Regions from separate parts of the Paenibacillus sp. FSL H8-0175 genome, predicted to be linked through region 2. Evidence: a T-box and tRNA genes for the amino acid it is inferred to sense, from the RefSeq annotation. Region 2 holds a T-box; the other holds one or more tRNA genes.

Region 1 (15,846 bases), 110 kb from region 2:
GTAGATCGTATTTAATAAACCTATTTTCAGGTACTCCCAGCCACTATCGTATTTGAATAAAAATGGGGTGGGTACTTTTTGCATTTTCTGGGATATGATTTCGATTTGTTTCTCTGTATAAGGAAATAGATTTTGTTCAGTGGATAAATATTCGGTAAAACTGCCCTTCCAATCTACATAAAAATTGGAGAGTTGCTCATCCGTTAAATTTAAGCTGTTATCGAGAACACGGTACTTTATATATGGAAAGTTCAGTTCCCAGTTCAGCGCATCGTGAGGAAAAGTTAATCTTTTTCCCAACTTGCGATCTGTATCTACTTCGCCTTCAATATAAGGTTTGTCCACGCTGTTTTCGTAGTTTTGTTTCATTTGTAATAAATAATCCGTCGTCATCGTGCCCTCAACCGTGCGCTCCCTTAAAATTTTCCAGCCTCCAAGACCGCTATGTATGGTTCCCTCATCATCCAAGACATCTATACTCTTGGCGGTTTGAATCCAGGGGATCAGAATAATAGTGAGAAAGAGTAGGCTGATAATTACTGTATTTTTATTTAATATTTTTTTCAGTTCTAATGGAATGAAATTACGCATGGCTCCCACTCCCTAAGTAGATGTAGTAATCTTCCAGCGTGGGCTCGCATACGATTGCGCCTGATTCCTTTTCTCCCAAGTAACGGACATTAACAACGTTTTCTTCCTGCCGGATCCGTACGATCAGGTGCTCCTTTTTAAAGGAGGCCAGTCGCTCTCTGTCCATCTCCTCAGTAAATACTTTTCCTTTAATCCCGGATAACATCTTTTGCACATTACCTTGCTCTTTAATTTTCCCCTGATTTAGGATGATCACATTGGTGGTAATTGCTTCGATATCCGAAATAATGTGGGTAGAAAACAAGATGATCTTGTCCTGTCCCATTTCGCTTATGATGTTTGAAAAACGGATTCGCTCATGGGGGTCAAGCCCAGCGGTGGGCTCGTCAAAAATTAATATCTTCGGATCGTTAATAATGGCTTGGGCAATGCCCACCCGCCTTTTCATCCCTCCGGAAAAGGTTTTGACCTTTTTATTAGCAACATTCTCCAGGTTGACAAACTGTAATACCTCTGGAACTTTGTGCTTCAGTTCTTTTTTTGACAACCCCTTCAGTGCTCCCATATATTCCAGATATTCTGTTGCTGTAAACGCGGAATAAACCTCGAAGTCCTGGGGAATATATCCCACAAGATTCCGGTAGTCGTCGTTCATATGGAAGATATCCTTGCCGTTAAAGGTAACCTTACCACTAGTTTGATGGTCAATTGCCACAAGAATTCTCATCAAGGTGCTTTTCCCTGCCCCATTATCTCCCAAAAGCCCATACACACCTTCAGGCAATGTAAAATTTAGTTCACTGATTGCCCGTTTCATTCCAAATGTTCTTGTTAAATTCTCCGCTTTAATTTCCATCGCTAATTTCCTCTCTCAATTGATATACGTCTCCTTCCGAGAGAACTTGCCATTCTTCTCCCGTAGACTTTCTACCTAACAGGAGGTTGGTATATTCTCCGTCCAGCTTTTTCACTTCCCATGCGAACAGATTTTCATTTTCGAATCCTGCTATGATACCTGTTTTTTCTTCCTTGTATAGAATATTTTGGATTCTCGGATCATCAGTGTTTCCCCTAGTGCCATTGTCCGCTGGTTCGGGAAACCGATCTGAATTTTCTCTCATGTATGCATCAACTGTTTTGTAGATGCCTGTTATATCCTCGATAGAAAGAGATGGAACTTCTATTGTTGGCCTAATTGAAGACTCTTTTCTTCCTTGCTCCCGATAAGTTCTTTCATTTTTTTTCCTCCCTTCATCAAGACGTTTGTCCAAAGCAATATCCTCAAAAGTCCTTTTATCATCTAGCGTTGCATCCTTTGGAGATTCCTCATTGCCCGGATTCTTATTCTCTGACTTTACATCCTTCGGATTATTATCTAAGGTAATTAAATCCTCTGAGATGGTTTTATCATCCTGTATGCTTGCATATTCTGAGTAGCTGCTTTGATTTTGGAAGTAGAGGCTTCCTCCAATCAAAATGGTTATAGTTAATACAAACATTAAGATTTTTTTCACTAAGACACCTCCATTTTTAATATGTAATTCTACATTTTATCGTTTATTTCAACTGACTTAATTTTCCGTATAAATTTAAAGTATCCCTAATCTGAGCCTGATCTGGATGACTAATGTCCTTTAATGGCGCCCCCATGACGATGATTATATACTCACGGTTATTCACTAACCCAAGTGTTGCCCAACATTGTCCAGCAGCAGATGTAGTTCCCGATTTACCTCCAATAATTTTGAAGCCGATTTGCTGATCTTCATTAAGGTACTTCAGTACCGTCGATTCTAACTGAATCCCTTCTGGATGGTCTGTTGTTGATGTCGTCAGGTATGTCTCTTGAGTAAACATCTTTTTAAAATCCTCGTTCGCTAATGCATAATCCAAAAGCTTTCCCACGTCTGAAGCGGTTGTATACTGATTGTCATCATGAAGGCCCTCAGGACTAGTGAAATGTGTACCATTTAAGCTGAATTCAGCGGCTTTATCATTCATCATCAAAACAAAATTTTCCACACTTCCCGCAACATGGACAGCTAAAGTGTTTGCCGCTTCACCACCAGAAGTGAGAAGCGTCCCATATAACAAGTCTTGGTAGGTAACCTCCTCATCTTCGCGAAATCCGGCCATAGAAGAGTTACTTGCAAGAAGCTCACCGAACGTTCTCCGGTCTACCGGCGCGATTACAGATAAGTCATCAACATGCTCAAGGGTGACAATTGCGGTCATAATTTTTGTCAGTGAAGCAGGATAAACCTTGGCTCCCGCACTTTCTTCGTAAATGGCTTGATCAGACTCTCTGTCATAGACATAAATATATGGACTGGCATAAGTGTTCTGTCCAAAGAATGGCAAGACCTTTTGTGAATCTAAATTCAGTTTACTTGCTGTTCCTATTAGCACTCCGAGAAGAACAATTGTGAATACTGATATTCTTACTAACTTGGGTTTCCTGTTCTTTAGCTTGCTACGTTCACCTTTCTCCATTTCCATTTTCTCCCTATTCTTCTTGGTACAAAGTATAGATTCAATACCTTAAAAATCTAGGTGTGTAGATCTTAAATTTTTCTTAAATAAATGGTTTGTGCTTTACTATTCTTCTCTACTTCATTAGTATCCAGCCGTACACGAACTTCAACCGAGCGTTATATATAAAATGTTTCAAATAAATAGTGACATCAAAAAAATATCATCTAAATATTTTACTGCAATGTTGGTATTGCCTAACGTTGATTCTTTCTTTGTAAATCACTCATATATCCCTTAATATGCTCCAATAACAAACCAGTAAATTTTAAGAATAAAAAAATATGATGTCACTATTTTAAGATTGATATATTGCAATTTAGCAATTATAATAAACACAACCTACTATATGAAAGGTGAATGAAATGAAAAAACTGCCTAGAATCAGTCAAAAAGAACAAGATGTGTTATTGGTTTTTTGGCGAGATGGCGGAAATTTAACCGCATCAGCCATCGCAGATAAAGGGGATGGATTGGGTATTAATACCGTTCAAGCAGCGGTTCGGAATTTATTGAAAAAGGAATATATTGAAATTTCTGACATTGTATATAGTGGCACCGTACTAACAAGAAGTTATAAGCCTGTTATAAGTGCAGAACAATATGCTGCATATCAGTTGCAAATTTTAAAAATAAATGCTAAGAATTTTTCAGTATCGAACTTTGTAGAACATTTTAAAGAAAATAATGAGTTAGATTGTTTAAAAGAATTGAAGTAGTTATATAAATCCAAGTTTAATCTCACCGTAGTTAAAGATAAAATTCATATAGGACGAGTATGAAAACTGAAAAATTAAGTATGTCAAGCATTTTGTTGATATATTATATAGACATCTGTTTATTCCTTCTTCGAGAATTACAACAATACAGGAGTATCAGATGTTTTTCCATTTTCACCTTTTGGACACTTTGTCAAGCACTGATTACTGCTTTGAGCTCTTTATATTATTTCAACAACTCACCTGCAAGAGCAGGCTCTTTAATGAATCCTTTATAGTTGTCTGCTTGAATGTCATACAGCTCCGCATATATTTTATTATTGCTAATCAGAAAATCATGATCACCCACAGCGTCTACTTTTCCTTCGTGTATTACAATTATTTGATCAATATTTTTTATATTAGTGAATCTATGAGTAATAATTATATTAATCCTCTCTGTTTTTTTATTTACCATATTTTCAAAGACTTCACTTTCTGTCTTAGCATCTAAAGCTGCTGTTGGTTCATCAAATACCATAACGTCTGCTTCCCGGACGAAACTTCTTGAGATAGCAAGTCTTTGCCATTGTCCTGTTGAAATATCCTCACTATTTTCCCATCCAATCAATAAATTTGTATCAAATTTCCTATTTAATTCATTAATAAAATCATGTGCTTGACCTAAGACGGAAGCTTCTATTATAACTGGCATATTGTTAATATTATCAACCATTGAAATTCCAATATTTTCTCTTATTGTAAGCGGAAACTTCACAAAATCCTGGAACATCGCGCTCATTTTCTCAAAATAGGCTTTCTTGTCGTACATAGTTCTATTAATGCCATTGATTAATATCTCGCCTTTTGTTGGTGCATATAACCCTAAAATGATCTTGATCAACGTAGTTTTTCCACTTCCGTTATATCCGACAACTGCATAATCAAATCCCTTTTTTAATGTCAAATTTATATCTTCTAATATATGGTTACATGAGCTTGGATATTTAAAATAAACTCCTATAAACTCAATTGAATCCACGACAAAATCCTTTATTAAATCCTCCCTAACTTCCTCGCTTTTTATTGAATTTATTTTGTTTAACCTCTCAAAGCTCAATAAATACAAACAATTTTCATATAGTGTCAAAGCACAGCTTATTAAATTGATCAAAGCATTTTGCAGCTTGGTAGCAGTTTCAATACTCATTATGATCACACCGATTGACAGTTTACTCATAATACCATTAACAACTATAATTATTTTCAATAAATAGGTCAGTAAATGTTGAATAGAATCACCTACTGTAGATTTTATAGTCAAAGTTCTTTTTACATTTTTATCTTGCTCAATTATCTTTTCAAAAATATTATTAATGATATTCTGTATAAAAGATATGTTGGAAAATAATTTCATTTCTTTGAAATTTTCATATGTAACTATCATATCCTTTAAAGAACTATAGTACCTAGTTTTTTCATATCGTTTATCATATACTTCAAATAACTTTGACATAGATTTTAAATTAATTATTGTACTTGGGACTATTGATAGTATGATGATAATCACTATACTTATCTGGTAAGATGCCAATATACTTATTGTACCAACGAATAAAGTCATATTCATGATAATCTCAACAATGTTATTCAAAATACCTATACTTCTCACTGTTGACTCGTCATTTGTTTTTTGGATGTCATTATGTAGTCTTGGATCTTCGAAATCTTGCATTTCCATGCTGTCTACAATTTCAATAGTTTTATTTGTTATATACTTATCAACTAATACAGTATAAATTTCCTTTACATAATTTGTAGTTTTATTAATAATTAATTTTATTAGTACAATAATGAAATGAAGAAGAAAGAGATATATTATGATAATATAATCTTTGTTGTCATTTATTAAAAGAGAACCTATTTGATCTATTATATGCTGCCATACAATTAAGTTTATGATATCAGGTAAAGCCATAACAGAACTTAAAACTAAAATTAATATGAAGTATTTTTTGGAAGAGGCGAATAATACGCTTAGAGTAGTTTTTATAATAGCAAAGTAGTTACTAAAGTGTCTAAAATTGTTGAATTTCTTCATCTCAATTATCCTCCAGTATTAATTGTGTTCTAAGTACTAAGGACGTGACTAAACCCTGAAGAATAATGTGGTATGGATATTGTATTTCAATATAGGTCATAGCCTTCTGAAGAGTAACTCCAGTCTAACAACCTTAGATTTGAATACAACAGTGTCTTCGTCGGTATTGGACGAAGACACTGTTGTATTGTGAAACTCAATTTCTTGCCGCGTCGGAGTTATACGCGTTGTTTACAGAACCGACGCAAGAGCAATTACAATCAGGTTCTGAAATTTTATTTAACTGAATAGTTCGTTAATTGAGAATTACACATACTGCTGGTTTGTAAAACTAGTTTCTTGCTGCGTCTTGGTTAGCCGCTTCATTTACAGAACCGATGCAAGAGCATTGACAACCAGTTCCTGAAACCTTAGTAGCTGCTTGGTTCGCTAATTTAGAGTTACACACACATGGCGCACGAAAAGCTATGCTCTCATTGTCAATAGCTTGCTGTTGATATGGATTCATAATTTTCAGCATATTCTCACCTCCTTTCATTATGTATTTATCCAGGTTTAAATGAGAACAATTAAACCGAGAAATTAATTGTTATAAAAGAACATCTTCGTTAAAGATTGCTAATTGTTCCGGTGATGTCCTAAGTAAGTTGTGATAATTCCTTAAACTACGTTCTGTTGTACTTCTATAATATTCACACTCTGCAAGATCAGGTTCCCTGACTCCCGAAGAATCCATTCTGTCTACATAACAACTACTACAAAGTTTAGCAGCCCAACAATCAGAGCAAATATTTTCCCAAACTTCGGAAAATTCATAAACATATTTTTTATAAATCTTTTCCTCAATAATCCCTTGATTTATATTTCCTATTGAAGGACTGTTTCCTATCCTTTCACATGCGAGAAAATCGCCATCTGCGGAAACAAATAATCGTCGGGATCCAACAACACAACAACCGTTCATTGGCACAAAATTAGTAGCTCTTTTTGTTACGCTTCTTTTATGAATTCTATCAAGTGAATTAAAGATAGTTTGTTCTTTAATTTCTTCCAAATTGCTAGTAATACTGATTTGCTTATCCTGCCATTGTCGTAGCGATTGGTCATTATAATCGGAGCTTTTAAGCAATTCTTCAGGCACAGTACCAGGACCGGCATAACCTAATTGATATCGGAAATCTTCATGAGTAAAATCTAAATTTGTAAAAAAGTCATCTATTTGAGAAACCTTTTCTTCGCTAAACGGAGGCATGTACACCGCATTTGCACTTATGTGCATTTCCTTACCATTTTTTCTAGCTACACTATTTAATAATTTGAATTTCTTGAAAACGTCATCAAATGAGCCTGAGCCATTCTTATAGACTCGATACATATCATGTATTTCTTTGGGACCATCAATGCTACAAAGAATAGATAAATTGTCAACGGTAGAAAAATATTCAGCCATTTTGGGGGTTAATACAGACAAGTTAGTAGTAAAAGAAAATTGTATAGTCCTTCCTGCTAAAGCAACCTTCGAGTATTCAATAACTTCTTTTAATAGCTCGAATTCAAGTAAAGGCTCTCCACCGTAAAAAGTAATAGAAACTTCCTGCTGATCCCCATAAAGTTTCATGTAATCAATAGATTTAAGCGCCGTATCAGATGACATTCTTTTTGAAGTAAACGCCCGATTGTGAGGATACCCATCATGGTATATACAATAGCGACAACGCATGTTGCATTTTCCAGTTAATTCTAAAATGAGTTGCGTTGTCCCTGTATTCATTTCATTTTTTATATACTCTAGGGATATGTCATTATATAAGTGCTTAATTTTGAATCCTTTGAATAAATCCTCCTCATTAATTGAAGTCATTAATTCATCTACATTAACGTTGTGAGCATAAATATATTGATTTAATTCATCTAAGCTTTTATTAGAGGAAATTAACAATTCAAATAACTGAGCTATATCATTGTCAAGCATCACAACCTTACTTGTACCACTATCGTAGAAGTAGTAAAAGTTATGTTCAGAGAATATCTTCCCTATGGAAAGTGCTGTTTGTGCTGGTTTTTCTTTTTTGTATTCTTGGATGTAATTAAAGAGTTCTGAAAAGTTTTCGAAGTTATCTTTATATAGATCCATTTCATTACCTCCTGCCATTAAAATACAACTCTTGAATATTATTATAGTAACATATTAAAAAAATATCAACACATTAATTTTTTAATATGTTACTTTCGGTCTTACCACATCTAGGTTATGAAGTTTAGTAGGCGAAAACTCTACTTGATAAGACTAAAGCGAGCCCCATATTTTAATAGACAACTTCGCATAGAAACCTGCAACACTCTAAATCAAAAAAGAGCAGCATAAGCGCTGCTCTTTTTTGCTAGGCTAGAATCGGAGTCTTAATACTTGAATTCATACGAATAGGAGTTTATTGTCTCCAGAACCGTACTATTTTCCACAAATTTTGTTATATGTACCACCCGGTAGGTATTCCCGGAATTGACATAGTTAAACCCGTTCGAAGCATGTGAGCCCATGCTCGAGAAAGACTAGGTCCAAGACTTCACATCAGACCATTGATTGCTGCTGTTTTACCTCTTTTGTAGGGTGAGAGTAATAGAAGTATCATAATCCGTATAAATCTTTATTGTTCTCCCACTCTCGATAGTCAGCGAAACAGATGTCACCGAGATATACTATAAAGGGTATTATTATCTTCTCCTGTACAGCAGGTTCAGCATATTCTACTCTCTAAGGTCATGCAAATAAAGATTTCTTCGTAATTCCCCTCTATTTTTTTCTTATTCAGATGTTTCTTCATACTCCACTTCCGCCATTCTTAAGAAGCAGCTTCATTGCTCTGCGCCTGGCTCTGGTCAAATAAGATCTAATATTCACCGCTTGGACATCCATAGAAGCAGCAAGCTTGTGATCACTCCATTCAAGAATGTACTTGTTATACAATAAAGTCTGATCCCGTTCTGATAACTCACTGAGTATCTTGGCAATCTCTGTGTAATCCTCCTTGAGGCTATACATCTCCTCGATGCTAGGCTGCTTGTCGGCTATTTGCTCTATACTGTCAGCGGTTATCCCTGAAGAGGTATGATTCAGATGTCTTTTGCGCTGCTTCGCATGATTAATACTAGTATTATGTACGGTATGGACCAGATAGGATACTTGTTTATGCAGGTCTAGGGAACGCAATAATGCGGCTTTACTGATTAGTCTGACGAAGGACTCCTGTATCATATCATCAACAACATCATAGTCCTGCAAGATCTCATAAGCCTTCTTTTTCATAATAGGATAATACCTATCGTATAGCTCTGTTAGAAATACAACATCCTCGTTAACTTCTACAGTAGATAGGATGGTGAAGAACATGAATATTCTCACTCCCTTTAATTTACATTATAATACATAATAATAGTTTATCCACCTTATTATGGAAGTGATGTATGATTCACAATATATGCTACTAGAAGCATTCAGCGAAACAAAAAGACCACTCTAAATAGCTATATTTAGAAAATAAAAAAAACTTGTAAAATTGCTGGAAGCAATCTTACAAGTTTTTTTCGATATACCGGTGAGAGGACTCGAACCTCCACGGTTTCCCTCTCGATTTTGAGTCGAGCGCGTCTGCCATTCCGCCACACCGGCAAAGTATTAAGTTAAAATATGGCGCGCCCTGAGAGATTCGAACTCCCGGCCTTTTGATTCGTAGTCAAACGCTCTATCCAGCTGAGCTAAGGGCGCAAAATTTATATGGAGCGGACGACGGGAATCGAACCCGCGACCCTCGCCTTGGCAAGGCGATGCTCTACCGCTGAGCCACGTCCGCACACGGTATGTATTGATGTCCGACTCACTAAAGAAGTGAGCCATGAAGGACTCGAACCTTCGACACCCTGATTAAAAGTCAGGTGCTCTACCAACTGAGCTAATGGCTCATAAAGCAAGAAAATGGCGGAACCGACGGGATTCGAACCCGCGGTCTCCTGCGTGACAGGCAGGCATGTTAGGCCAACTACACCACGGTTCCAGAAGAATAATTGCTTAATGAAAATTGGTTGCGGGGGCAGGATTTGAACCTGCGACCTTCGGGTTATGAGCCCGACGAGCTACCGGGCTGCTCCACCCCGCGTCAGTAAAAAAAGTATTAATTCCCTTGGATCCCCCGGAAAGTATCCGGAATCCTCAGTGAAGCATTAACTTCACTTTTGGGGATGTGTTATGGTGGAGGCTGAGGGGATCGAACCCCCGACCCTCTGCTTGTAAGGCAGATGCTCTCCCAGCTGAGCTAAGCCTCCATATAAAGAAGCAACTTAATTATCATAACATAATCAAATCTGTAATGCAACCATTTTTTCTAGAAGTCTGATGCTGTTTCAAGAAGAAGTGGTGACCCGTATGGGATTCGAACCCATGTTACCTCCGTGAAAGGGAGGTGTCTTAACCCCTTGACCAACGGGCCGTTTTAAAAACAAATTGTTTTGACAACAAAAAAGATTATATCATGTATTATTAAGTATAGCAATACCTAAACTAATTATTTTTCTTTTTACTCTTCCCTAGGTAATAGATTGATATGAAGCTTTTGAGCTATTATCTCAACGATTTCACCTATAGTTCTATCATTCGTGTCTAGATGCTGCTTAAATACCTCGTGATCAAGCCCTCTGATGCACCTGTCGATCTGCTGAGCAGCCCAAGAGTCTTTTCCTTCACTCTAATGCTTAATCTCTTAAGCAAGGTCTCTCGGGAGGCACACAAACTAAAATGATAAAGCTCTATACCTCCATCAATTAACTTGCCGATGATTTCCCTGCAATAATCCGGATTCACTAGGGTCATAGGTACGATAATTATTCCATCATATTCGCTAGCTATATTTTTCTTCGATAAATTTCATTTGCGGTTTCTGTCTTCGTTGGACCAAAAGCACCATTTATCCATATAATCATGATCATTTGCCTCCATGATACTAATTTTCATTCAAAAACCACTTCACAGTGATTGCCTATCCTTATAATAAGCTGCTAAATATCGTACAACAAAAAGACCACTGTCGATTACTCAACAGTGGTCTTGCGTGCTTGGCAACGTCCTACTCTCCCAGGACCCTTCGGTCCAAGTACCATCGGCGCTGGAGGGCTTAACGGTCGTGTTCGGGATGGGTACGTGTGGAACCCCTCCGCTATCGCCACCAAACGGGCATTTGCGGTACAAATGCATTATTCAGGTCTCAGCATCGCCAAATGCTGAAAACAAATTCATCATCATACAGTCACTTGGACTATATAAATCTGAGCTTGATGCCTGAAAACTGAATCCGAAACGAATCTGCATTCTACGTATAGGATAAGCCCTCGACCGATTAGTATTGGTCAGCTCCATGCATTGCTGCACTTCCACCTCCAACCTATCTACCTCGTCGTCTTCAAGGGGTCTTACTAATTGGGAAATCTCATCTTGAGGGGGGCTTCACGCTTAGATGCTTTCAGCGCTTATCCCGTCCGTACGTAGCTACCCAGCCATGCTCCTGGCGGAACAACTGGTGCACCAGCGGTACGTCCATCCCGGTCCTCTCGTACTAAGGACAGCTCCTCTCAAATTTCCTGCGCCCACGACAGATAGGGACCGAACTGTCTCACGACGTTCTGAACCCAGCTCGCGTACCGCTTTAATGGGCGAACAGCCCAACCCTTGGGACCTACTTCAGCCCCAGGATGCGATGAGCCGACATCGAGGTGCCAAACCTCCCCGTCGATGTGGACTCTTGGGGGAGATAAGCCTGTTATCCCCAGGGTAGCTTTTATCCGTTGAGCGATGGCCCTTCCATGCGGTACCACCGGATCACTAAGTCCGACTTTCGTCCCTGCTCGACTTGTAGGTCTCGCAGTCAAGCTCCCTTATGCCTTTGCACTCTGCGAATGATTTCCAACCATTCTGAGGGAACCTTGGAACGCCTCCGTTACTCTTTAGGAGGCGACCGCCCCAGTCAAACTGCCCGCCTGACACGGTCCCCGTACCCGATAAGGGTACTAGGTTAGAACCTAGATACGATCAGGGTGGTATCCCAACGGCGCCTCCACCGAAGCTTGCGCTCCGATTTCTACGGCTCCCACCTATCCTGTACAGATCGTACCCAAATTCAATATCAAGCTGCAGTAAAGCTCCATGGGGTCTTTCCGTCTTGTCGCGGGTAACCTGCATCTTCACAGGTATTAAAATTTCACCGGATCTCTCGTTGAGACAGCGCCCAAGTCGTTACGCCATTCGTGCGGGTCAGAATTTACCTGACAAGGAATTTCGCTACCTTAGGACCGTTATAGTTACGGCCGCCGTTTACTGGGGCTTCGGTTCATAGCTTCGGGTTACCCCTAACCACTCCCCTTAACCTTCCAGCACCGGGCAGGCGTCAGCCCGTATACTTCGCCTTGCGGCTTCGCACAGACCTGTGTTTTTGCTAAACAGTCGCTTGGGCCTTTTCACTGCGGCCCCCTCGTGCTATTCACACTACCGGGGCACCCCTTCTCCCGAAGTTACGGGGTCATTTTGCCGAGTTCCTTAACGAGAGTTCTTCCGCGCGCCTTAGAATTCTCTTCTCGCCTACCTGTGTCGGTTTGCGGTACGGGCACCTTCTCCTGGCTAGAGGCTTTTCTTGGCAGTGTGAGATCATGACCTTCGCTACTATAATTTTCGCTCCCCATCACAGCCCAGCCTTAATGATGTGCGGATTTGCCTACACATCAGCCTCACTGCTTAGACGGACATCCATCAGTCCGCGTCACTACCCTCCTGCGTCACCCCATCGCTCATAGCGGATTACGGTGGTACAGTAATTTCAAACTGTTGTCCTTCGACTACGCCTTTCGGCCTCGCCTTAGGTCCCGACTTACCCTGAGCGGACGAGCCTTCCTCAGGAAACCTTGGGCTTTCGGCGGATCAGATTCTCACTGATCTTTTCGTTACTCATACCGGCATTCTCACTTGTGTAGTGTCCAGCGCTCTTTTCAGTACACCTTCAACCCCTACACAACGCTCCCCTACCCCAGATACATACGTATCTAGCCATAGCTTCGGTGGTGTGTTTAGCCCCGTTACATTTTCGGCGCAGAGTCACTCGACCAGTGAGCTATTACGCACTCTTTCAATGGTGGCTGCTTCTAAGCCAACATCCTGGTTGTCTGTGCAACTCCACATCCTTTCCCACTTAACACACACTTGGGGACCTTAGCTGATGGTCTGGGCTGTTTCCCTTTTGACAATGGATCTTAGCACTCACTGTCTGACTCCCGGCAATAAGTATATGGCATTCGGAGTTTGACTGAGCTTGGTAATCCTTGCGGACCCCGCACCCAATCAGTGCTCTACCTCCACTACTCTTATACCGAGGCTAGCCCTAAAGCTATTTCGGGGAGAACCAGCTATCTCCGAGTTCGATTGGAATTTCTCCGCTACCCCCACCTCATCCCCGCACTTTTCAACGTACGTGGGTTCGGGCCTCCAGTGCGTGTTACCGCACCTTCACCCTGGACAGGGGTAGATCACACGGTTTCGGGTCTACGTCCACATACTAAATCGCCCTATTCAGACTCGCTTTCGCTGCGGCTCCACCTTCTCGGCTTAACCTTGCATGTTAAACGTAACTCGCCGGTTCATTCTACAAAAGGCACGCCATCACCCATAGATCGGGCTCTGACTTTTTGTAAGCACACGGTTTCAGGTTCTATTTCACTCCCCTTCCGGGGTGCTTTTCACCTTTCCCTCACGGTACTGTTTCACTATCGGTCGCCAGGTAGTATTTAGCCTTAGCAGATGGTCCTGCTGGATTCATACGGGGTTTCACGTGCCCCGCACTACTCGGGATCCGTCTCGGAGAGAACACAGTTTAGGTTACAGGGCTTTTACCTCTATCGCGGGCCTTTCCAGACCTCTTCACCTACCATATTCCTTTGTAACTCCATGTGAGACGTCCCACAACCCCTAAGAGCAAGCTCTTAGGTTTAGGCTGTTCCGCGTTCGCTCGCCGCTACTGACGGAATCACTATTGTTTTCTCTTCCTCAGGGTACTTAGATGTTTCAGTTCCCCTGGTCTGCCTCTACATTTCCTATGTATTCAGAAATGAGTAACTGCGAATTACCACAGCTGGGTTTCCCCATTCGGACACCCCCGGATCAAAGCTTGCTTACAGCTCCCCGAGGCAGTTTCGTTGTTCGCCACGTCCTTCGTCGGCTCCTGGCGCCTAGGCATCCTCCGTGTGCTCTTATTAGCTTAACCTTGATTCTTCCGCAGGAAAATATCATACGATGACATTCTCTTTGGAATCATCTCACTAATAACATTTACTTGTTTGCACAAGTTGCTAAAAGATGTTCTAAAACGCAAATTCGTTTCGGTATCCAGTTTTCAAGGATCAAGTCTTACTTGAGAGCTTAAACTCTCAAAACTGAGCAACGAGTGAGTAACAGGCCTAAACCTGAGTTTTGGAAGTTAAACTTCCGATTTGAATGTTCTCATTGCAGAGAACGATTCTCCATAGAAAGGAGGTGATCCAGCCGCACCTTCCGATACGGCTACCTTGTTACGACTTCACCCCAATCATCTACCCCACCTTCGGCGGCTGGCTCCCTTGCGGGTTACCCCACCGACTTCGGGTGTTGTAAACTCTCGTGGTGTGACGGGCGGTGTGTACAAGACCCGGGAACGTATTCACCGCGGCATGCTGATCCGCGATTACTAGCAATTCCGACTTCATGCAGGCGAGTTGCAGCCTGCAATCCGAACTGAGACCGGCTTTGATGGGATTGGCTCCACCTCGCGGCTTCGCTTCCCGTTGTACCGGCCATTGTAGTACGTGTGTAGCCCAGGTCATAAGGGGCATGATGATTTGACGTCATCCCCACCTTCCTCCGGTTTGTCACCGGCAGTCACTCTAGAGTGCCCAACATTACTTGCTGGCAACTAAAGTTAAGGGTTGCGCTCGTTGCGGGACTTAACCCAACATCTCACGACACGAGCTGACGACAACCATGCACCACCTGTCTCCTCTGTCCCGAAGGCCGCTGCTATCTCTAGCAGATTCAGAGGGATGTCAAGACCTGGTAAGGTTCTTCGCGTTGCTTCGAATTAAACCACATACTCCACTGCTTGTGCGGGTCCCCGTCAATTCCTTTGAGTTTCAGTCTTGCGACCGTACTCCCCAGGCGGAGTGCTTACTGTGTTAACTTCGGCACCAAGGGTATCGAAACCCCTAACACCTAGCACTCATCGTTTACGGCGTGGACTACCAGGGTATCTAATCCTGTTTGCTCCCCACGCTTTCGCGCCTCAGCGTCAGTTACAGCCCAGAAAGTCGCCTTCGCCACTGGTGTTCCTCCACATATCTACGCATTTCACCGCTACACGTGGAATTCCACTTTCCTCTTCTGTACTCAAGCCACCCAGTTTCCAGTGCGACCTCAGGTTGAGCCCAAGGTTTAAACACCAGACTTAAATAGCCGCCTGCGCGCGCTTTACGCCCAATAATTCCGGACAACGCTTGCCCCCTACGTATTACCGCGGCTGCTGGCACGTAGTTAGCCGGGGCTTTCTTCTCAGGTACCGTCACTCCGGTAGCAGTTACTCTACCGGACGTTCTTCCCTGGCAACAGAGCTTTACGATCCGAAAACCTTCATCACTCACGCGGCGTTGCTCCGTCAGGCTTTCGCCCATTGCGGAAGATTCCCTACTGCTGCCTCCCGTAGGAGTCTGGGCCGTGTCTCAGTCCCAGTGTGGCCGTTCACCCTCTCAGGTCGGCTACGCATCGTCGCCTTGGTGGGCCGTTACCCCACCAACTAGCTAATGCGCCGCAGGCCCATCCCTCAGTGACAGATTGCTCCGTCTTTCATTCTTCTCTCAGGAGAAAAAAGA
Region 2 (15,846 bases):
CACCCTGCTCTTTTTGTCGATGGATATGAAGGAAGCTCTGCTAAATTCGAGCAGCTGCTCGAAATTATAGAAGAATGTCGCAGTTCGGGTAAACGTATGTTAGTATTCTCACAATTCACAGAGATGCTCGGCCTGATTGGACGTGAACTAGGATATCAGGGCATTCCATACTTTTATTTAGATGGTCAAACGCCTGTTTCTCAACGAGTAGATTTATGTAATAAATTTAATGAAGGAGAGCGTGATATTTTCTTAATCTCCTTAAAGGCCGGCGGGACTGGGCTCAACCTAACTGGGGCAGACACTGTAATCCTTTACGATCTTTGGTGGAACCCTGCCGTCGAGCAGCAAGCTGCGGATCGGGCTCACCGGATTGGGCAGAAAAATGTAGTGCAAGTAATTCGTCTCGTCACCCAAGGCACCGTAGAGGACAAGATGTATGAGCTGCAGCAGAAGAAAAAGAACTTGATTGATGAGGTCATCCAGCCAGGTCAAGAAAGCCTGTCTACCCTTACAGAGCAAGATATCCGGGAGATTCTGATGATCTAAATAACAATATTGGAGAAAAAATCAGGATATCCTGCAGCCCATAGGGCTATCGGGATATCCCTTTTTCTTCAGATTATGCGATTGTAACTCCTGCACTAGCATAGCCAGCAACAGTTGTTGCAACGTCAATGCCAGCCGTGACCGTCGAAGTGAAGACCAACAACAAGCGTTCTCCCACAGTTACAGGGATGCTCAAACCTGTGGTATTACCACTGCTAATAGTTCCAAGAGCAATTAATCCTGTAAGCGGAGGACTTAACGTAACTAAAGCCCCAGGTACTGCTGTGAAGGTATTGTTAGGTGTAGTAGATCTGTATAATTGAGCCGTGATTGTTACCGTAGACCCCACTAAACTAACGGAAGCTGTCGCACTAAAATAGGCTGCCATAGACGTAAGCGTTCCAGTTCTAGGAACCGAGAACGCAAAGTTCAGCAAGGTTCCAGCCGCTCCGGTGAGATCTATAGTACCGCCTGTAATACTGATATTGGTTGCACTGCTACCAAAACCAACTGCACTTGAAGTATTCAAAAGCCCCCCTAATACAGTGGTCATTGCTACTGGAAGACCAGAAGAATATGGAATAATTGCACCTGAACCAGTAGCACCTGTTGCTCCAGTTACACCAGCAGTTCCTGTCGCTCCCGTTGCTCCTGCAGTTCCTGTTGCTCCCGTTGCTCCTGCAGTTCCTGTCGCTCCAGTTACACCAGCAGTTCCTGTCGCTCCCGTTACGCCAGCAGTTCCTGTCGCTCCCGTGGCTCCAGCACTTCCTGTCGCTCCCGTTACGCCAGCAGTTCCTGTCGCTCCCGTTACGCCAGCAGTTCCTGTCGCTCCCGTGGCTCCAGCAGTTCCTGTCGCTCCCGTGGCTCCAGCAGTTCCTGTCGCTCCCGTTGCTCCAGCAGTTCCTGTCGCTCCCGTGGCTCCAGCAGTTCCTGTCGCTCCCGTTACACCAGCAGTTCCTGTCGCTCCCGTGGCTCCAGCAGTTCCTGTTGCTCCGGTTACGCCAGCACCTGTCGCTCCCGTTGCTCCAGCAGTTCCCGTTGCTCCCGTTACACCAGCACTTCCTGTCGCTCCCGTTACACCAGCAGTTCCTGTCGCTCCCGTTGCTCCAGCAGTTCCTGTTGCTCCGGTTACGCCAGCACCTGTCGCTCCCGTTGCTCCAGTGCTTCCTGTTGCTCCCGTTGCTCCAGCAGTTCCTGTTGCTCCGGTTACGCCAGCACCTGTCGCTCCCGTTGCTCCAGTGCTTCCTGTTGCTCCCGTTGCTCCGACGCTTCCTGTAGCTCCAGTAGCTCCAGCACCTGTGGCTCCCGTTGCTCCAGCAGTTCCTGTCGCTCCCGTTGCCCCTGCACTTCCTGTCGCTCCCGTTACTCCAGCACCTGTGGCTCCGGTTACGCCAGCACCTGTCGCTCCCGTTGCACCAACGCTTCCTGTAGCTCCAGTAGCTCCAGTAGCACCTGTAATTCCTATATTTTCTCCATATAATTCAGAGTAGACAAGGCGGTGAGCAGTCACTAATTGACCTGTGCTGCTTTTCCCCCAAACTGAAATTTGAATGGGATCATCAATCATAATTGGTGTTGTGAATAAAAATTCAAATGAATCAAAGTTTGCATAATAATCATTAGTAATTACTTGATTAGGAGCTACATTAACCAGCTCACTTACATATAAAGTTCTTGTCCCATTCATATAATAACCTTCGACTTGAACTGTTGACGGAGTGTCATCGCTCTGATTGACAATTTTAAGAGTAACAAGCTGAGTAGGTCTTACACCCCCTACCAGATTATTTTCTATGGGACCAGTAGATAGTTGACTCAATTTTCAACACCTCATTTTGTATAGATTTTAAAATACTCGTATTATTTGAATTTCAAAAATCAAATCAATCGAACAAGATTCTCCTCAATAGCTTTGTATAAAATGTGTTTTTATCTATAATCATTCCTCCCACCTACTCTAAGTTGATAATCTATGAGCCTAGAAAATTAGTTCATATTTTTTGGCTCTTTATAGTACTATTCTTGTTTTGAATTAAGGTGTGGACATCCATTTAAAAACTACTATTACACATATTTGATTTATTAAAATAAGCTGAAAATCCGTACTGGTTTAATAGAATAAGAATCTAATAAGCAACATTCCAGTCGACTTATAACATATGCCAACAAAACAGGGGGTAACCCGAGAGCCACACTAACGGCTACCGAATTACCCCTGTTATAAACACTGAACTTGAAGATAAATAAGCTTAAGTTAATTCATGAACAGACCAGACGATACCTGCTGAGTTCGCTCCACCCAAATTCAAAGGAACCGTCAAACCATTTGCCACATAGAACAAGCCAATCACATCACCTGCGGTTAATGCAAATTCTCCAGCCAGCGTCACAGTACCACTTCCCAAAATTGCTCTCAAATCTAATATAAGTGCAACATTCACATCAAGTACTGGGAACAACCCACTTACCAGATTTGTTGCAGTAGGAGAAGTTCTCTGAACTACGAAAGCCGGATTAACTCCAGCACCAAGACTGATAGAAAGTGAGGCAGTTGTAGAATAATTGATAGTCGCTTCAATCGAATATCTACCAGTTGTCGGAATGGTATAATTTCCGCCAACTTCGTCGAAAGACGGGCTATCATAAAAAGGTGTTGTCACAGTCCAGCCAGTTAATTGTGTAGATGTGGAAATTGCCAATGAGGGCTTGAAAGCAGAAAACCCTTCTTGTTGAATGTTCGGACCTGTAGCTCCAGTTACTCCGGTTGCACCTGTTGCACCAGTGAGCCCAGTTGCTCCGGTAGCTCCGGCCACTCCAACTCCTGTTGCTCCAGTTACACCAGCTACTCCTGTTGCTCCGGTTACACCAGCTATTCCAGTCGCTCCTGTTACTCCCGTTGTTCCCGTTACTCCAGCTACTCCTGTTGCCCCCGTTGCTCCTGCTACTCCAGTCGCTCCGGTCACTCCAGCTTCACCCGTTGCTCCGGTTACACCAGCTACTCCAGTCACTCCGGTCACTCCCGTTGCTCCCGTTGCTCCAGCTACTCCTGTTGCTCCGGTCACTCCTGTTTCACCCGTTGCTCCGGTTACACCAGCTACTCCTGTTGCTCCCGTTGCTCCTGCTACTCCAGTCGCTCCGGTTACTCCTGTTTCACCCGTTGCTCCGGTCGCTCCAGTTGCTCCGTCTGCTCCCGTTGCTCCCGTTGCACCCGTAGCACCAGTCTCTCCTGCTCCGGTTGCACCAGTCGCCCCCGTTGCACCAGTTACTCCGTTTGCTCCTGTAGCTCCAGTCTCTCCTGCTCCGGTCGCTCCCGTTGCTCCGTCAGCTCCCGTTGCACCAGTCGCCCCAGTTGCTCCATCGACTCCAGTCGCTCCCGTTGCTCCGTCTGCTCCCGTTGCTCCTGTTGCACCTGTAGCTCCATCTGCTCCTGTTGCCCCAGTCTCTCCTGCTCCAGTCGCTCCCGTTGCTCCGTCTGCTCCCGTTGCTCCTGTTGCACCTGTAGCTCCATCTGCTCCTGTTGCCCCAGTCTCTCCTGCTCCGGTCGCCCCGGTTGCTCCGTCTGCTCCCGTTGCACCCGTTGCTCCATCCGCTCCCGTTGCACCAGTCACTCCATCTGCACCTGTTGCACCTGTCTCTCCTGCTCCGGTCGCTCCTGTTGCACCCGTTGCTCCATCGGCTCCTGTTGCACCTGTAGCTCCATCGGCTCCTGTCGCCCCAGTCTCTCCTGCTCCGGTCGCTCCAGTTACTCCATCCGCTCCGGTTGCACCAGTTGCACCTGTAGCTCCATCGGCACCTGTTGCCCCAGTCTCTCCTGCTCCAGTCGCTCCAGTCGCTCCAGTTGCTCCATCCGCTCCCGTTGCACCAGTCGCCCCAGTCACTCCATCTGCACCAGTAGCTCCAGTCTCTCCTGCGCCGGTCGCTCCCGTTGCTCCTGTTGCTCCATCCGCTCCCGTTGCACCAGTCGCCCCGGTCGCGCCAGTTATTCCTTGCGTTACACCAAGCAATTCTGCATGTACAAGTCGATGGGCAGTCACAATCTGGCCAACGCTATTTTTTCCCCATACTGAGATTTGAATCGGATCATCTACCAGACTTGTAGTTGTAAAAATAAATTCGAACGCATCAAAATCGCCATAATAATCACGTGTTATAACTTCATTAGGTGCTACATTTATCAGCTCGCTTACATATAAAGTTCTTGTCCCATCCATATAGTATCCTTGAACAAGAGCCATTGATGAATCAATGTCACTTCGGTTATCAATTTTGACAGTAACATGCTGAGTAGGTCTTACACCCCCTACCATACTATTGTCTATCGGTCCGGTAGATAAATAACTCAATTTCTCATCACTCCTTTAACGTTAACTGTGTCACAAAAATAATTATTAAATTAATACTGCCTGCTTCTCCCACGCAACTATGCGATGAGGATCTACCAATGCCCCCGAGTTCTGTTTTCCCCAGACTGAAATCCCAACCTCTGCTTCAACTGCTTCTACTGTTGTAAACACAAATTCAAATGCGTCCAAGTCGGCAAAATAGTTCTTAGTTAAAACTTGATTAGGTGCTAGATTTACTGTTTCATTCACATACATCGTTCTTGATCCGTTAAGAAGGAAACCTTGAATAACTAGATTATAAGGATTAAGAGAATCCCGATTAACTACTTTTACGGTTACCAGTTGCGACGGTCTGACCCCTAGGATCGGGCTGTTATCTATAGGTCCAGTAGAAAAAATAGCCATGTTTTATTCACTCCTCCCTTCCACTACAAATTGAAAGATTAGTGGCTCCGTATAGTAATATTCCTTGGCTTGAGTTAGCGTGTGGACTGTTGTGCAAAGGAACAGCTAGTCCTATAACAAGACAGCCTTCTTTTTCCAAATTTATAATCTACTAAACTGATAATCTAACAACAAAGAGCAACCAAGATTGTTAAGAAGCTAACCACTATTGCTTTTTATGAAATATTAGGTATACTGGTAAAAATTAATTAAGCATCGATGAGCGGGAGAGTAATTAACGAGATCTAGTCCTCAGCGAGCCGGGAGAGTGTAAGCCGGTACAGATCCCTTTAATGAAGCGCACCCGTGAGATGGACTTCTGAACCTTAGTAGGAAGTCCCGGCTGAAGGCCGTTATCCCGTAAGGTGGCTGAACAACTTGTTCAGCAACGAGAGTGGTACCGCGAGCGCTAAAGCCCTCGTCTCTTTTGAGACGAGGGCTTTTTTGTATTTTCAAAGGAGGGTATACCATGTTAAATCAAATCATCAAAGACGGAATCGAGCACAGTGTACAACGTGTATTCAATACCTTAGGAGCTGACTATCCAGAGGACATTGCCATTCTGATCGAACAGCCAGCAAATCTAGAACATGGTGATTATTCATGCAATATTGCTATGCAGCTAGCCAAAACTCTACGTAAATCCCCAATGGTCATAGCAGAATTAGTGAAAGCAGAGCTTCAATTCCAAGGGCGCTTCGCCGGTCTTTTACAAAAAGTTGAAGTCGCTGCTCCCGGATTTATCAATTTGTATATGAATTGGCAAAGCTGGGCTGAACATTCCTTTGAACTGCCTGCCAGCACTGGGGAAAAAGTCATCATCGAGCACACTTCTATCAACCCCAACAAAGCCGCCCACGTAGGTCATCTAAGAAACGCCTGTATCGGCGATACTCTAGTCAGAATTATGAAAAGAACTGGGTATAACGTAGAGGTCCATAACTACATTGATGATCTCGGCAATCAGCTGGCGGATACAGTTGTTGGATTATTAAATATATCTTTAGAAGGGGAACACCAACGTTTCGGTGATTTTTGCTGGGATCTTTATGCCAAAGTGAACAAAGAATATGCGCTGAACCCTGAGATGACACATAAGCGCACAGATATACTGCACTCCCTTGAACAAGGGGGCGGTAACGAAGCCTGGCTGGGCAACCTTGTAGCTGAACGCATCGTTAGAGAGCATGTAGAGGAAATGAAACATTTTGGGATTTATTATGATTTGCTGGTATGGGAGAGCAGTATTTTAAAAGAGGGATTTTGGGCAGCCGCAGCTGAGCTACTGAAGCAGACAGCCGTTTTTGTACAAGAGACTGAAGGTAAACTCGCAGGCTGCTGGGTGCTGAAGCAAGGAACAGAGGCTAACATTGGAGCGGATTCAGAGGAGCATCAGCTCGATAAGGTGCTGGTGCGTTCGAATGGGATTTTAACGTATACAGCCAAAGATATTGCCTATCATCTCTGGAAATTTGGTCTTTTGACCAAAGATTTCTCCTATAGCGAATTCTCGTCCGGTTTATGGACAACTGGATTAACTGGAACCCAAGAATCTTATGGGCAGGCGGACAGAGTCATCAATGTGATCGATTACAGACAGGAATATCCACAACAGATGGTTAAGCAAGCCTTAGGGGCACTAGGTTATAACGAGCAAGCAGACAAACTCCATCATGTGAGTTATGGTGTTGTATCTCTTAGTCCCGCCTCGGCGGCCGAGCTGGGTATAGATATTTCAGAAGGCAAAACTTCTTATGCTATGTCCGGACGCCAGGGAATCGGGATTAAGGTAAGCGATCTGGTGGAGCTTATGGAACAGAACATTGAGCACTCACGTTCCGATAAAGACGGCCTCTCCAGCCGATTGATTGCCACTGCTGCGATTCGCTACTATCTGCTACGGTTTAATTTAGGAACGGAAATCGTGTTTGATTTCAAACAGGCTACCGAAATATCCGGCAATACCGGAGTTTATCTGATGTATACTTTTGCGCGTGCGACAAGCGTTTTGAGTAAAGCTACGATCCCAATCCTTACAGCTGCCGCACAGCTTCAGTTCCCTTCCGAATTGGAAAAAGCAGAGCTTGCGCTGCTAAGACAGCTAAACCTCTGGCCGGAGACATTACATTCAGCAAGTATAGAGTTGACGCCAAATACGCTCTGCACTTACGCACATACCTTAGCTACCCTGTTCAACAACTTCTATTCTGTATGTCCGATTCTAAAAGGCGATCCAGCTACGATCGAATTCCGCCTCTGGCTTACTTCAAGATTCAAGGACATCTTGGGAGATGTGCTCGAAGTGCTTGGGTTACCGACACCGAACCGAATGTAGAAGATACAAAAAAAGGGCAATTTCCGCGCTTAACGCGGAGATTGCCCTTCTATATATAATGTTACTTATAAATCTCTATCACATTTCCAGCTTCCGTGCTGAGACGATCAAAGTCCGCACGTTTGATGCGAACACCACCACTACGATAGCGGTTAGGTGTACCTTCTGTTTGCACTTCCGTACCGTTGATAGTAATTTGACTGATCTCACGACCTGTAAGGTGATAGATAAAGTCTACCTTAGTGCCTGCATATTCAAAACTAAAGTGCATTCCATCCAGCGATTCCGGCAGAATAGGGTCAACAATTAAGTCTCCACCTTCCGTACGGATCCCCAGTGCATTCGAGATTAACTGGTTCATATAGATCCCAGGACCGCTGGAATAGATTCTCCAGCCACCTTTAACAGCTACGTCACCATTGCGCAGTTTATCGAAATTCTCCTGTGCCTCATAACGGGTGTTAAATTTACCATCCGAGCTACTGAAATAGGAGTTAGCTTGACGTAGTTCAGCGTTTGGCACCACATCGCGGATTCCGATCGGATTAATCGCTGCCAGACCCTTCCAGACCTGATCGGTTTTACCGAGCTTAGCCATAGCCTCTACATAACGGATATGTGCATGCACATACTGAAGTCCAATTTCCCGGCCAAAGTTAGCCGCTTGCTCCGCACGTTTGAAATGAGTGCTGACCCCGCCAACATATTGAGCTGGACGATTCATCAGACGCACACCGTCAGGGCAGAATAGTTTATCCTGAATGACATCATAGTGTGCTTCGGCCTGTTCCGGAGTAAGCAGCTCACTGATCATACTGCGCGTCATAGGCAGCAGACGGTACTGAATACCTGTTTCTGTGTCACTTGGGTGCACCATAAGTTTAATTTGCTCAGGGTCTTCCATATACAGGAAGCCAGGAATCACTTCGGATTGAAGCATATGAGTATGGAAATCCTTACGGATCCCTTCCACCATCGCCTTCAGTTCCTCTGCCTCAGCTTGATCAACTGAACGAAGCACCTCTGAGAACTGATTAAGTGTCTGATAGGTAAGTGCCACTGTCCAACTGCTGACCATATACTGCTTCAGCTGTGGATTTGCAGGCTGGAGCGTATCATCCCAGTCTCCATCACCGTAAGAAGACAGATGTGTGTCATGCAGGAAATGATCCTTAATATAAGCAATTTCCTTCCGTGCGTGATCCAGCAACGTCGCCTTTTCTTCTGTAAAGTCAAAGCTGTGCTTACGGGTATACGGTACTGTTGCTCCCAAGATGCTGTAATCCTGAGTTACTGCCAAGTAGTCTCCAAGCACCTTAAGCGGCCATACAATAATATCTCCATGACTTTCTTCTTGTTGTATCTTCGTGTATTTATCAAACATGAACCACTGTGGCCAGTTGCCATCATCTTCATATTGATGACTATACAGCGTCAGCAAAATTTCCCGAACCTGTTCGTATTTTTGCGTAGCCATGAAATATTCCACAGGTCCCTGACATACATCCCGGGTTCCCCAAGCAGCGCCACCATATTGCTCTAAACCATGTGGAACCGAATAGTGAACCAGCATGTTATGTGTGTACCACCAAGTCAGAGCGTTAACCTTAAACAGTTCACCTTCTGTTCCGTCCCCAAGCGTCAGGCGGAAGCCATTCATCACACCAGCATAAAACGCGCGATAAGCAGAAATTTCTTCCTCAGCTGAACGATTTCTTGGAGCAAGTGACTTACCATCCAGAAGCCCTTGAATATTCAAGGTCCATTCACTGCTGGCAGACAGCTCCAGAACTGCTAACGGCGCTTCAGTTGGTTGAACAGGAGAGACAAGTCTACCTTCATCCTGCAGAGTTAACACCGCACCCTGTACCTGTAATTTATACTGTAAGTCAGGATATTCACCAGCACTTAGTGCGCTTCTGTCAGCGGAGAAGATTACTGCTCCACTTTCTTGCTTAGATTGATATGGAAGCTCGTATTCATTAACGTTCATAGTGATTTGATTAGTGACTAAATAACGATAAGCTCGTCCGCTTTCCGAACGCACATTCAGGAATATCTCTGGCGAATCTTCGGTGGTGTAGTTCGTAATAATGAAGCATTCACCCTCTGTTCTGTAATACCAACGAGCATAGTTGAAACCAACCTCAAATAGAGAAGGCATGGTCAGCAAACGATATTCACCGTTCCACTCTACATAAATGCGTTGTCCTGAAGCTTTTGGAATGTTAAGCGCATTTCTTGGATTGGACATTAGCTTGTTGAAATTGGTATTTCCAATTACCACTTGGGAGTTAAAGATCCCGTACATATAAGAAGTTGTTGTGATGACCTTATCATTAAGTCGAGCGTTATCCCCACTCATCAGGATATGGCCGTGTGGCCGTTCTACGCGCATTTCTTTCTCTTTTAATACTACGTGCTCATAATTCTCAGTGAAAAAGGAAAGTAGTGTGTCTCCTTCTCTCTCCTCCTGATAACGAACCGGAAACAAGACCTCGATCTCTTTCTCTGTCAGCGAATCTGCAGCCAGCGGTGCTCCCAGCTCCTTCGAGAAGAAAGAACGTTCAAGTGCTGCTTCAGCTTCTAAAGGTAAATCTTTAACAGCATCCCAAGCCGCAGCAATATCATTAGCAAATTCTAGCGCAGTGATCGCTTCTGGATGATCTTGCTTAAACAATCCGTAGAACACAAACCGTGTTTCCCCGCTCAGCTTCACCCGTTCCGATTGCAGCGCAGTATATGCGAATTCATATTGATAGATTTCATTACTTAATTGCTCACGACCCAAGCTCTCTGGTTGGTTGGTTTCTTTATAGGACAGTCCAAAGAATTGAAAACCGTCTGTTGAGAAGCTTGTTGCCTTGGTAAGTGAACCCTGTTGCAGATATGGGAATTTCCCGCCCTGCGGCTGATTCTGTCTAGAGCAAACAACGTACCCGTTGGATTGATCCTCAAATACCGCATGATCGATATACTGTGACAGGTAAGCTTCATTACTGCGGACAGCAGCGATATCAGCAATCCCTACATCCTGTCCGTACACGAGATCTACCTCTGCATTTTGTCCAGTAAGCTTCACATCCCAGAACCAAGCTCCTCCTGCAGTAGGGGTGAAAATAACTTGATATTCAATATTTTCCGCAGTACCTTCCCAAACCAAACGGTTTCCAGCCTTACGTACAGTGCTTGAAGAATGAATGCCCAGCAAAGGAATGGCTTGAATGTTTCCATCATTGTGCACTCGCAAATATAGATTGGATAATGAACCATCCACAATGCTTGGCAGCAATTGATTGATCATTGTCCGTTCATAGAGGACTTGGAACAAGTCCCCGCTGTTTGTAAAAGTGAAGGATAGATCCCCGGCGTTTAAACGGATGTTAGTATTCAAATTAGTAGTCATATTATACACTTCCTCCATTACGGCGTTACTGCCGTATATATTCTACTTATGCTAATGTTAAGCAAAAATCCCGTTCTTTAACCTCATTGCTGTTCGAACCGACGAATAATTTAAATCGTCCCGGATCGCTGCTAAAGCTTAGATCGCTATGATAGTAACGAAGCTGCTGTTCGGTAAGTGTAAAGGTCACTTCACGACTTTCCCCTGGTGAGAGGTTGATTTTGGCAAAATCCTTCAGTTCCTTCATTGGTCTGACGACCTCTCCGGAAATGTCTCGGATATACAGCTGCACTACCTCTTCCCCATCTACTTCTCCAGTATTGGTCACCGTAACTTTTATTTCAATAGGCTGATTTTCAGTCATAATTTCACCGGACAGAATTGGTTCACTATAGCTAAATGACGTATAGCTCAGTCCAAAACCAAATGGCAAAAGCGGCTCATTAGGAATATCCAGGTATTGCGAGACATAACGTTTGTCGGCACCCGGAGCATGAAGTGGGCGTCCAGTGTTGAAATGATTGTAATAGACTGGAATCTGCCCAACGGATACCGGGAAAGACATCGTTAATCTTCCTGAAGGATTCTCATCTCCATAAAGTAGACTGGCAATTGCCGCTCCGCCTTCACTGCCCGGGAACCAAGCTTCCAGAATGGCATCTGCATGCTCGTACACACCGGCCAAGTCTAGTGGACGTCCATTAAACAACACCACCACGATAGGCTTATTCAGCTGTTTCAGACGTTGTAAAAGCTCAAGCTGCGCTTCCGGCAAACGGATATCTGAACGGCTGCCCGCTTCTCCACTCATCTCTGAATGTTCACCAAGCGCCAGTACAATCACATCAGCTTGCTTAGCAGCCGCTTCCGCCTCCAGCCACTGTTCCTCTGTAAAGCTATCGACTCCAGAACCTTCTGCAACAGTAATCTTACCCGCACCTGCGCGAGCTTGAAGTGCTGGTGCAAGACGGCTTGCCTCTTCCGTTGAACCCAACCACGACCACGGTCCAAGAATATCTCCGCTAGTAGCAAACGGTCCAATTAGCGCAATCCGTTGCTCTGCAGCAAGCGGCAGAACCTGATCATTCTTGAGCAGTACGCAGGATTTAGCCGCCAACTCACGCGCCGCATTTCGATGATCTTCACAGAAGATTACCTCACGCTCTTTCTCGACGTCAGCTCCGCGGAACGGATGCTCGAACAAGCCCAATCTTTGCTTCAATTTCAAAATACGAAGCACAGCTTCATCAATAATCTTCTCATCTACTTGTCCATCTGCAACAAGCGCCGGAAGCTGATGAACGTAACAAGCCGTCATCATCTCGATGTCTACACCAGCTTTGATGGCTTTAAGTGCTGCCTCAGCCTCATCCTCGGCGACACCATGTGGGATCAGTTCCTTCACTGCACCCCAATCCGAAATCAATACGCCATCAAATCCCCATTCTTCACGAAGCAGCTGGCGAAGCAGCTTGACGTTGCCGCTTATCGGAATCCCATCAATCGTATTAAATGAAGTCATGACCATTTCTGCACCTTCATCCAGTGCTGCACGATAGGCCGGCAGATAATATTCACGCAGCTGCCGTTCCGATAAATCCACCGTATTATAATCACGACCGCCTTCGGATAGACCATAGGCAGCAAAGTGCTTAATACAAGCCGCCAGACGATCTACATCACCAGTCAAGTCGCTTCCTTGAAATCCGCGCACAAACGCACGGGCAAACCTACCATTCAAATATGGATCTTCTCCTGTAGATTCCATTACTCTTCCCCAACGTGGGTCCCGTACAAGATCCGCCATTGGCGCATAAGTAACGTGCACACCGGAGACTGCCGCTTCTTTAGCCGCAATCTCGGCGCTCAGCTCTGCGCGATCCATATCCCAAGAGCAGCCAATTGCCAGCGGGACCGGAAAAATCGTCTTGAAGCCATGCACAATATCCGCCATCATCAGCAAGGGAATGCCCAATCTATTTTTGCGTAAATGGGCTTCCTGAACCGCAATGACTTGCGCTGCACCTGATAGACCAAGTACAGAGCCGCTGCTCTCGATCATGTGGTCCGTAATTCCCATGGATGCCATAGGGCCAGTGATTTGTCCTCCATCCTCTGCCCCTTCATAGAAATTAGCGGCTAGCTGCTGCAATTGTGCAATCTTTTCTTCAAGCGTCATCTGGTTCAACAAGGTAGTCAGTTGCTGCTCATTCATTTCAAATCCTCCATTGTTCAATTCTGCCGATGCCTATGAATGGAAAAACCCGTGTGCAAGAATTGCACGCGGGTCCTGTAGGTTCATTCCTACATGCATAGGGCGAAAGCTATTTTTTTAGATTGTTTAGTTCATCTAGAACCGGCTGAACGAGGGATTGTTTGCTCTTAACCCATTCTTTCCAGTTCGCCTCTAGATCGCCTGGTTTCAAAATCAGGTTAGTGTATTCTGTAGCATAGTCAAAGGAAGCCTGATTTTTAGCCTTGGAATCATACAACTGGTAGTCCCAGTCATATTCAGCCGTTGCTTTGTCTTTTAACGCAAGCTCAGCTTTTTCCTTGAACAGTTCTACAGAACGATCGCGATATTCTTTTTTGATCGCAGGGTTCACGACACTAAAGTCATCCGCCAAGACATACAGTCCTTCAAAACGGTTCGGATATTTCTTATCCAATGTTGTTCCTTCAGGGAGTAGGCTGATTAATTCGCCATTTTCGCCTTTTTTCCAGTCTGTTCCTTCAAAGCCCAAGTTAACGGTCAATTGACCTTCTTTACTTGTTGTATATTCCATGAAGTCCATAATCCGTTCAAATTTCTCTTTGCTAATATCTGGCGAGAAGATTACAGCAGACCAGAAGTTAACTTGATCGAGGTTACGATATTTACCGTCATCGCCAAGTACAATAGCTGTGTGTACTAGGTCATCACTATTTACACCTAGGTTATCTTTCATTTTAACGTCCATGTCTTTTCTGTAAGAAGCCAAACCACCTAGACTCGTAATACCGGAAACACCGTTAACTGTGAACTTTTGGCCAGATTCACCATTTTTCCAAGTATAAAACTCAGGGTGCAGTAATCCTTCTTTATAAGTAGTTTGAAGTTCTTTCAGTGCCGCTAACGTTTCATCGTTGGCTGGACCCCATTGGTATTTGCCATCTGCATCTTTATAGAATGCTGACTCTACTCTGGAATGCACGCTATTAGCCATTACAATATTAGTCAAAGCATCGTTGATGTCATAAGAAATAGGAATGAGTTTATCTCCTACCTTGCCAGGGTCTTTCTCTTTAAGCAATCTAGCAAATTCCATCAGTTCTGTAGTAGTGTAGGCATCCTTCAATTCAAAACCAACGGCTTTAGCCCAGTCAGAACGCAGAGCAATTACTCCGATTTGGTTAATGAGCGGATCTGCCGGCTTGTTCTCAAAGTATACCGGTCTTGGCAGAACATAAGTGCCACCTACCGCTTTCTCCAATTCATCGCCAAGTCCTGTCAGCTTATAAGCGGCTGCCACATTCGGCCAGCGTTCTTTCCAGTCATCTGGCAGCTTGTACAGCAGCCCTTGATCAATGTAATTAAGCGCATCACCGTGAACATAGTTCCAGCTTGCTACGTCAGGAAGATCACCAGAGTTAATCCATAGGCGAAGCTTCTCAGCCCATGAATCCCATTCAATATAGTTGTAATCCCATTTAATATTGAACTTATCCGTAAAATATTTATGATACACGTTATCAAAATCAGATTCTGTTGTCTTAATGGTACTGGCTAACGAAATCTTCAACTCATCTTTATATCCATCTGTTGGATTGCCTGAATTTCCGCTATTAGCATTGTTGTCTGAGCTTGAGCATGCTGCCAACATGATTGGAGTAAGACATAAAACACCGGCAAGGATTGACTTTACAGATTTTCTTTTTAAAATATTCATTTTGTCCTCCTTAAATTGTGTGACTGACCCTCTTTTATATGGATAAATCATAAACCACTAGGTCTTGATAGCCCCTGTAAGTACCCCTTTGGCAAAGTGCTTTTGGAGCATTGGGAAGAAACACATAATAGGAACCATGGTAACGAATACTGCCGCCATTTTCATACCCATAGAGAATGATTGCTTACCCACTGCGTCAACACTTGTGGCATTCGATGCATTCACTTGGGCTTCCATAATGATAGATCGCAACACGTTCTGCAGTGGCATCTGATCCGCTTTCCGCAGGAAGATCATGGCGTCATACCATCCATTCCAGAAGGCTACTCCGTAGAACAATGTGATGGTAGCTACGATTGGAGCAGATAATGGCAGGACTACAGAGAATAGGATTCTCCATTCCCCAGCACCATCAAGTCGCGCAGATTCCATCAGGGACTCAGGCAGACTGCTAAAATAGTTCGACATCAGAATCAGGTTAAACGCACTGAAGCTTCCAGCCAGAATAACTGACCAAAGGTTGCCTGTCAGATGCAGATCCTTCATCACCAGGTACAAAGGTACAATCCCGCCATTAAAAATCATTGTGAACAGGACAAGCATAAAAATGAGCTTTTTACCCGGGAATTTATTGCGGCTAAGGCCGTAAGCCATACTTGTCGTTAAGAACAAGCTAAGCGGGAGTCCTAAGATTAAGATCTTAAAGGTATTCCAATACCCTGTCCCGATCCGCCCATCAGCAAAGAGTGCCCGATAGGATTCCAGTGTTGGGTTCTTCGGAAATAACATCATAGGGTTATCAGCGTATTCTTTTTGCGTAGAAAAAGAAATCATAATGAC

The links. The T-box of region 2 lies ahead of MHH46_RS25725 (arginine--tRNA ligase). A T-box ahead of a tRNA ligase gene usually reads a tRNA of that ligase, here a tRNA-Arg.
Region 1: it encodes a tRNA-Arg, which carries the amino acid that the T-box ahead of MHH46_RS25725 (arginine--tRNA ligase) is inferred to sense. The anticodon was not compared.

What each region holds. Positions count from the first base shown of each region.
Region 1 is NZ_CP150299.1:5,676,037-5,691,882, forward strand. Features, by position in the region: gene MHH46_RS25185 (ABC transporter permease) at 1-591, opposite strand, end outside; gene MHH46_RS25190 (ABC transporter ATP-binding protein) at 584-1,447, opposite strand; gene MHH46_RS25195 (hypothetical protein) at 1,437-2,105, opposite strand; gene MHH46_RS25200 (D-alanyl-D-alanine carboxypeptidase family protein) at 2,149-3,084, opposite strand; gene MHH46_RS25205 (BlaI/MecI/CopY family transcriptional regulator) at 3,489-3,842, shown strand; gene MHH46_RS25210 (ABC transporter ATP-binding protein) at 4,069-5,922, opposite strand; gene MHH46_RS25215 (hypothetical protein) at 6,254-6,442, opposite strand; gene MHH46_RS25220 (radical SAM/SPASM domain-containing protein) at 6,512-8,056, opposite strand; gene MHH46_RS25225 (RNA polymerase sigma factor) at 8,741-9,310, opposite strand; tRNA gene MHH46_RS25230 (tRNA-Leu) at 9,511-9,589, opposite strand; tRNA gene MHH46_RS25235 (tRNA-Arg) at 9,609-9,685, opposite strand; tRNA gene MHH46_RS25240 (tRNA-Gly) at 9,696-9,770, opposite strand; tRNA gene MHH46_RS25245 (tRNA-Lys) at 9,807-9,879, opposite strand; tRNA gene MHH46_RS25250 (tRNA-Asp) at 9,894-9,971, opposite strand; tRNA gene MHH46_RS25255 (tRNA-Met) at 9,997-10,073, opposite strand; tRNA gene MHH46_RS25260 (tRNA-Val) at 10,164-10,239, opposite strand; tRNA gene MHH46_RS25265 (tRNA-Glu) at 10,329-10,403, opposite strand; gene MHH46_RS25270 (hypothetical protein) at 10,574-10,783, opposite strand; rRNA gene rrf (5S ribosomal RNA) at 11,024-11,140, opposite strand; rRNA gene MHH46_RS25280 (23S ribosomal RNA) at 11,287-14,213, opposite strand; rRNA gene MHH46_RS25285 (16S ribosomal RNA) at 14,476-15,846, opposite strand, start outside.
Region 2 is NZ_CP150299.1:5,786,230-5,802,075, forward strand. Features, by position in the region: gene MHH46_RS25705 (DEAD/DEAH box helicase) at 1-549, shown strand, start outside; gene MHH46_RS25710 (exosporium glycoprotein BclB-related protein) at 623-2,368, opposite strand; gene MHH46_RS25715 (collagen-like protein) at 2,799-4,892, opposite strand; gene MHH46_RS25720 (hypothetical protein) at 4,938-5,297, opposite strand; T-box leader at 5,547-5,765, shown strand; gene MHH46_RS25725 (arginine--tRNA ligase) at 5,806-7,671, shown strand; gene MHH46_RS25730 (GH36-type glycosyl hydrolase domain-containing protein) at 7,733-11,077, opposite strand; gene bglX (beta-glucosidase BglX) at 11,124-13,292, opposite strand; gene MHH46_RS25740 (extracellular solute-binding protein) at 13,402-15,006, opposite strand; gene MHH46_RS25745 (carbohydrate ABC transporter permease) at 15,064-15,846, opposite strand, start outside.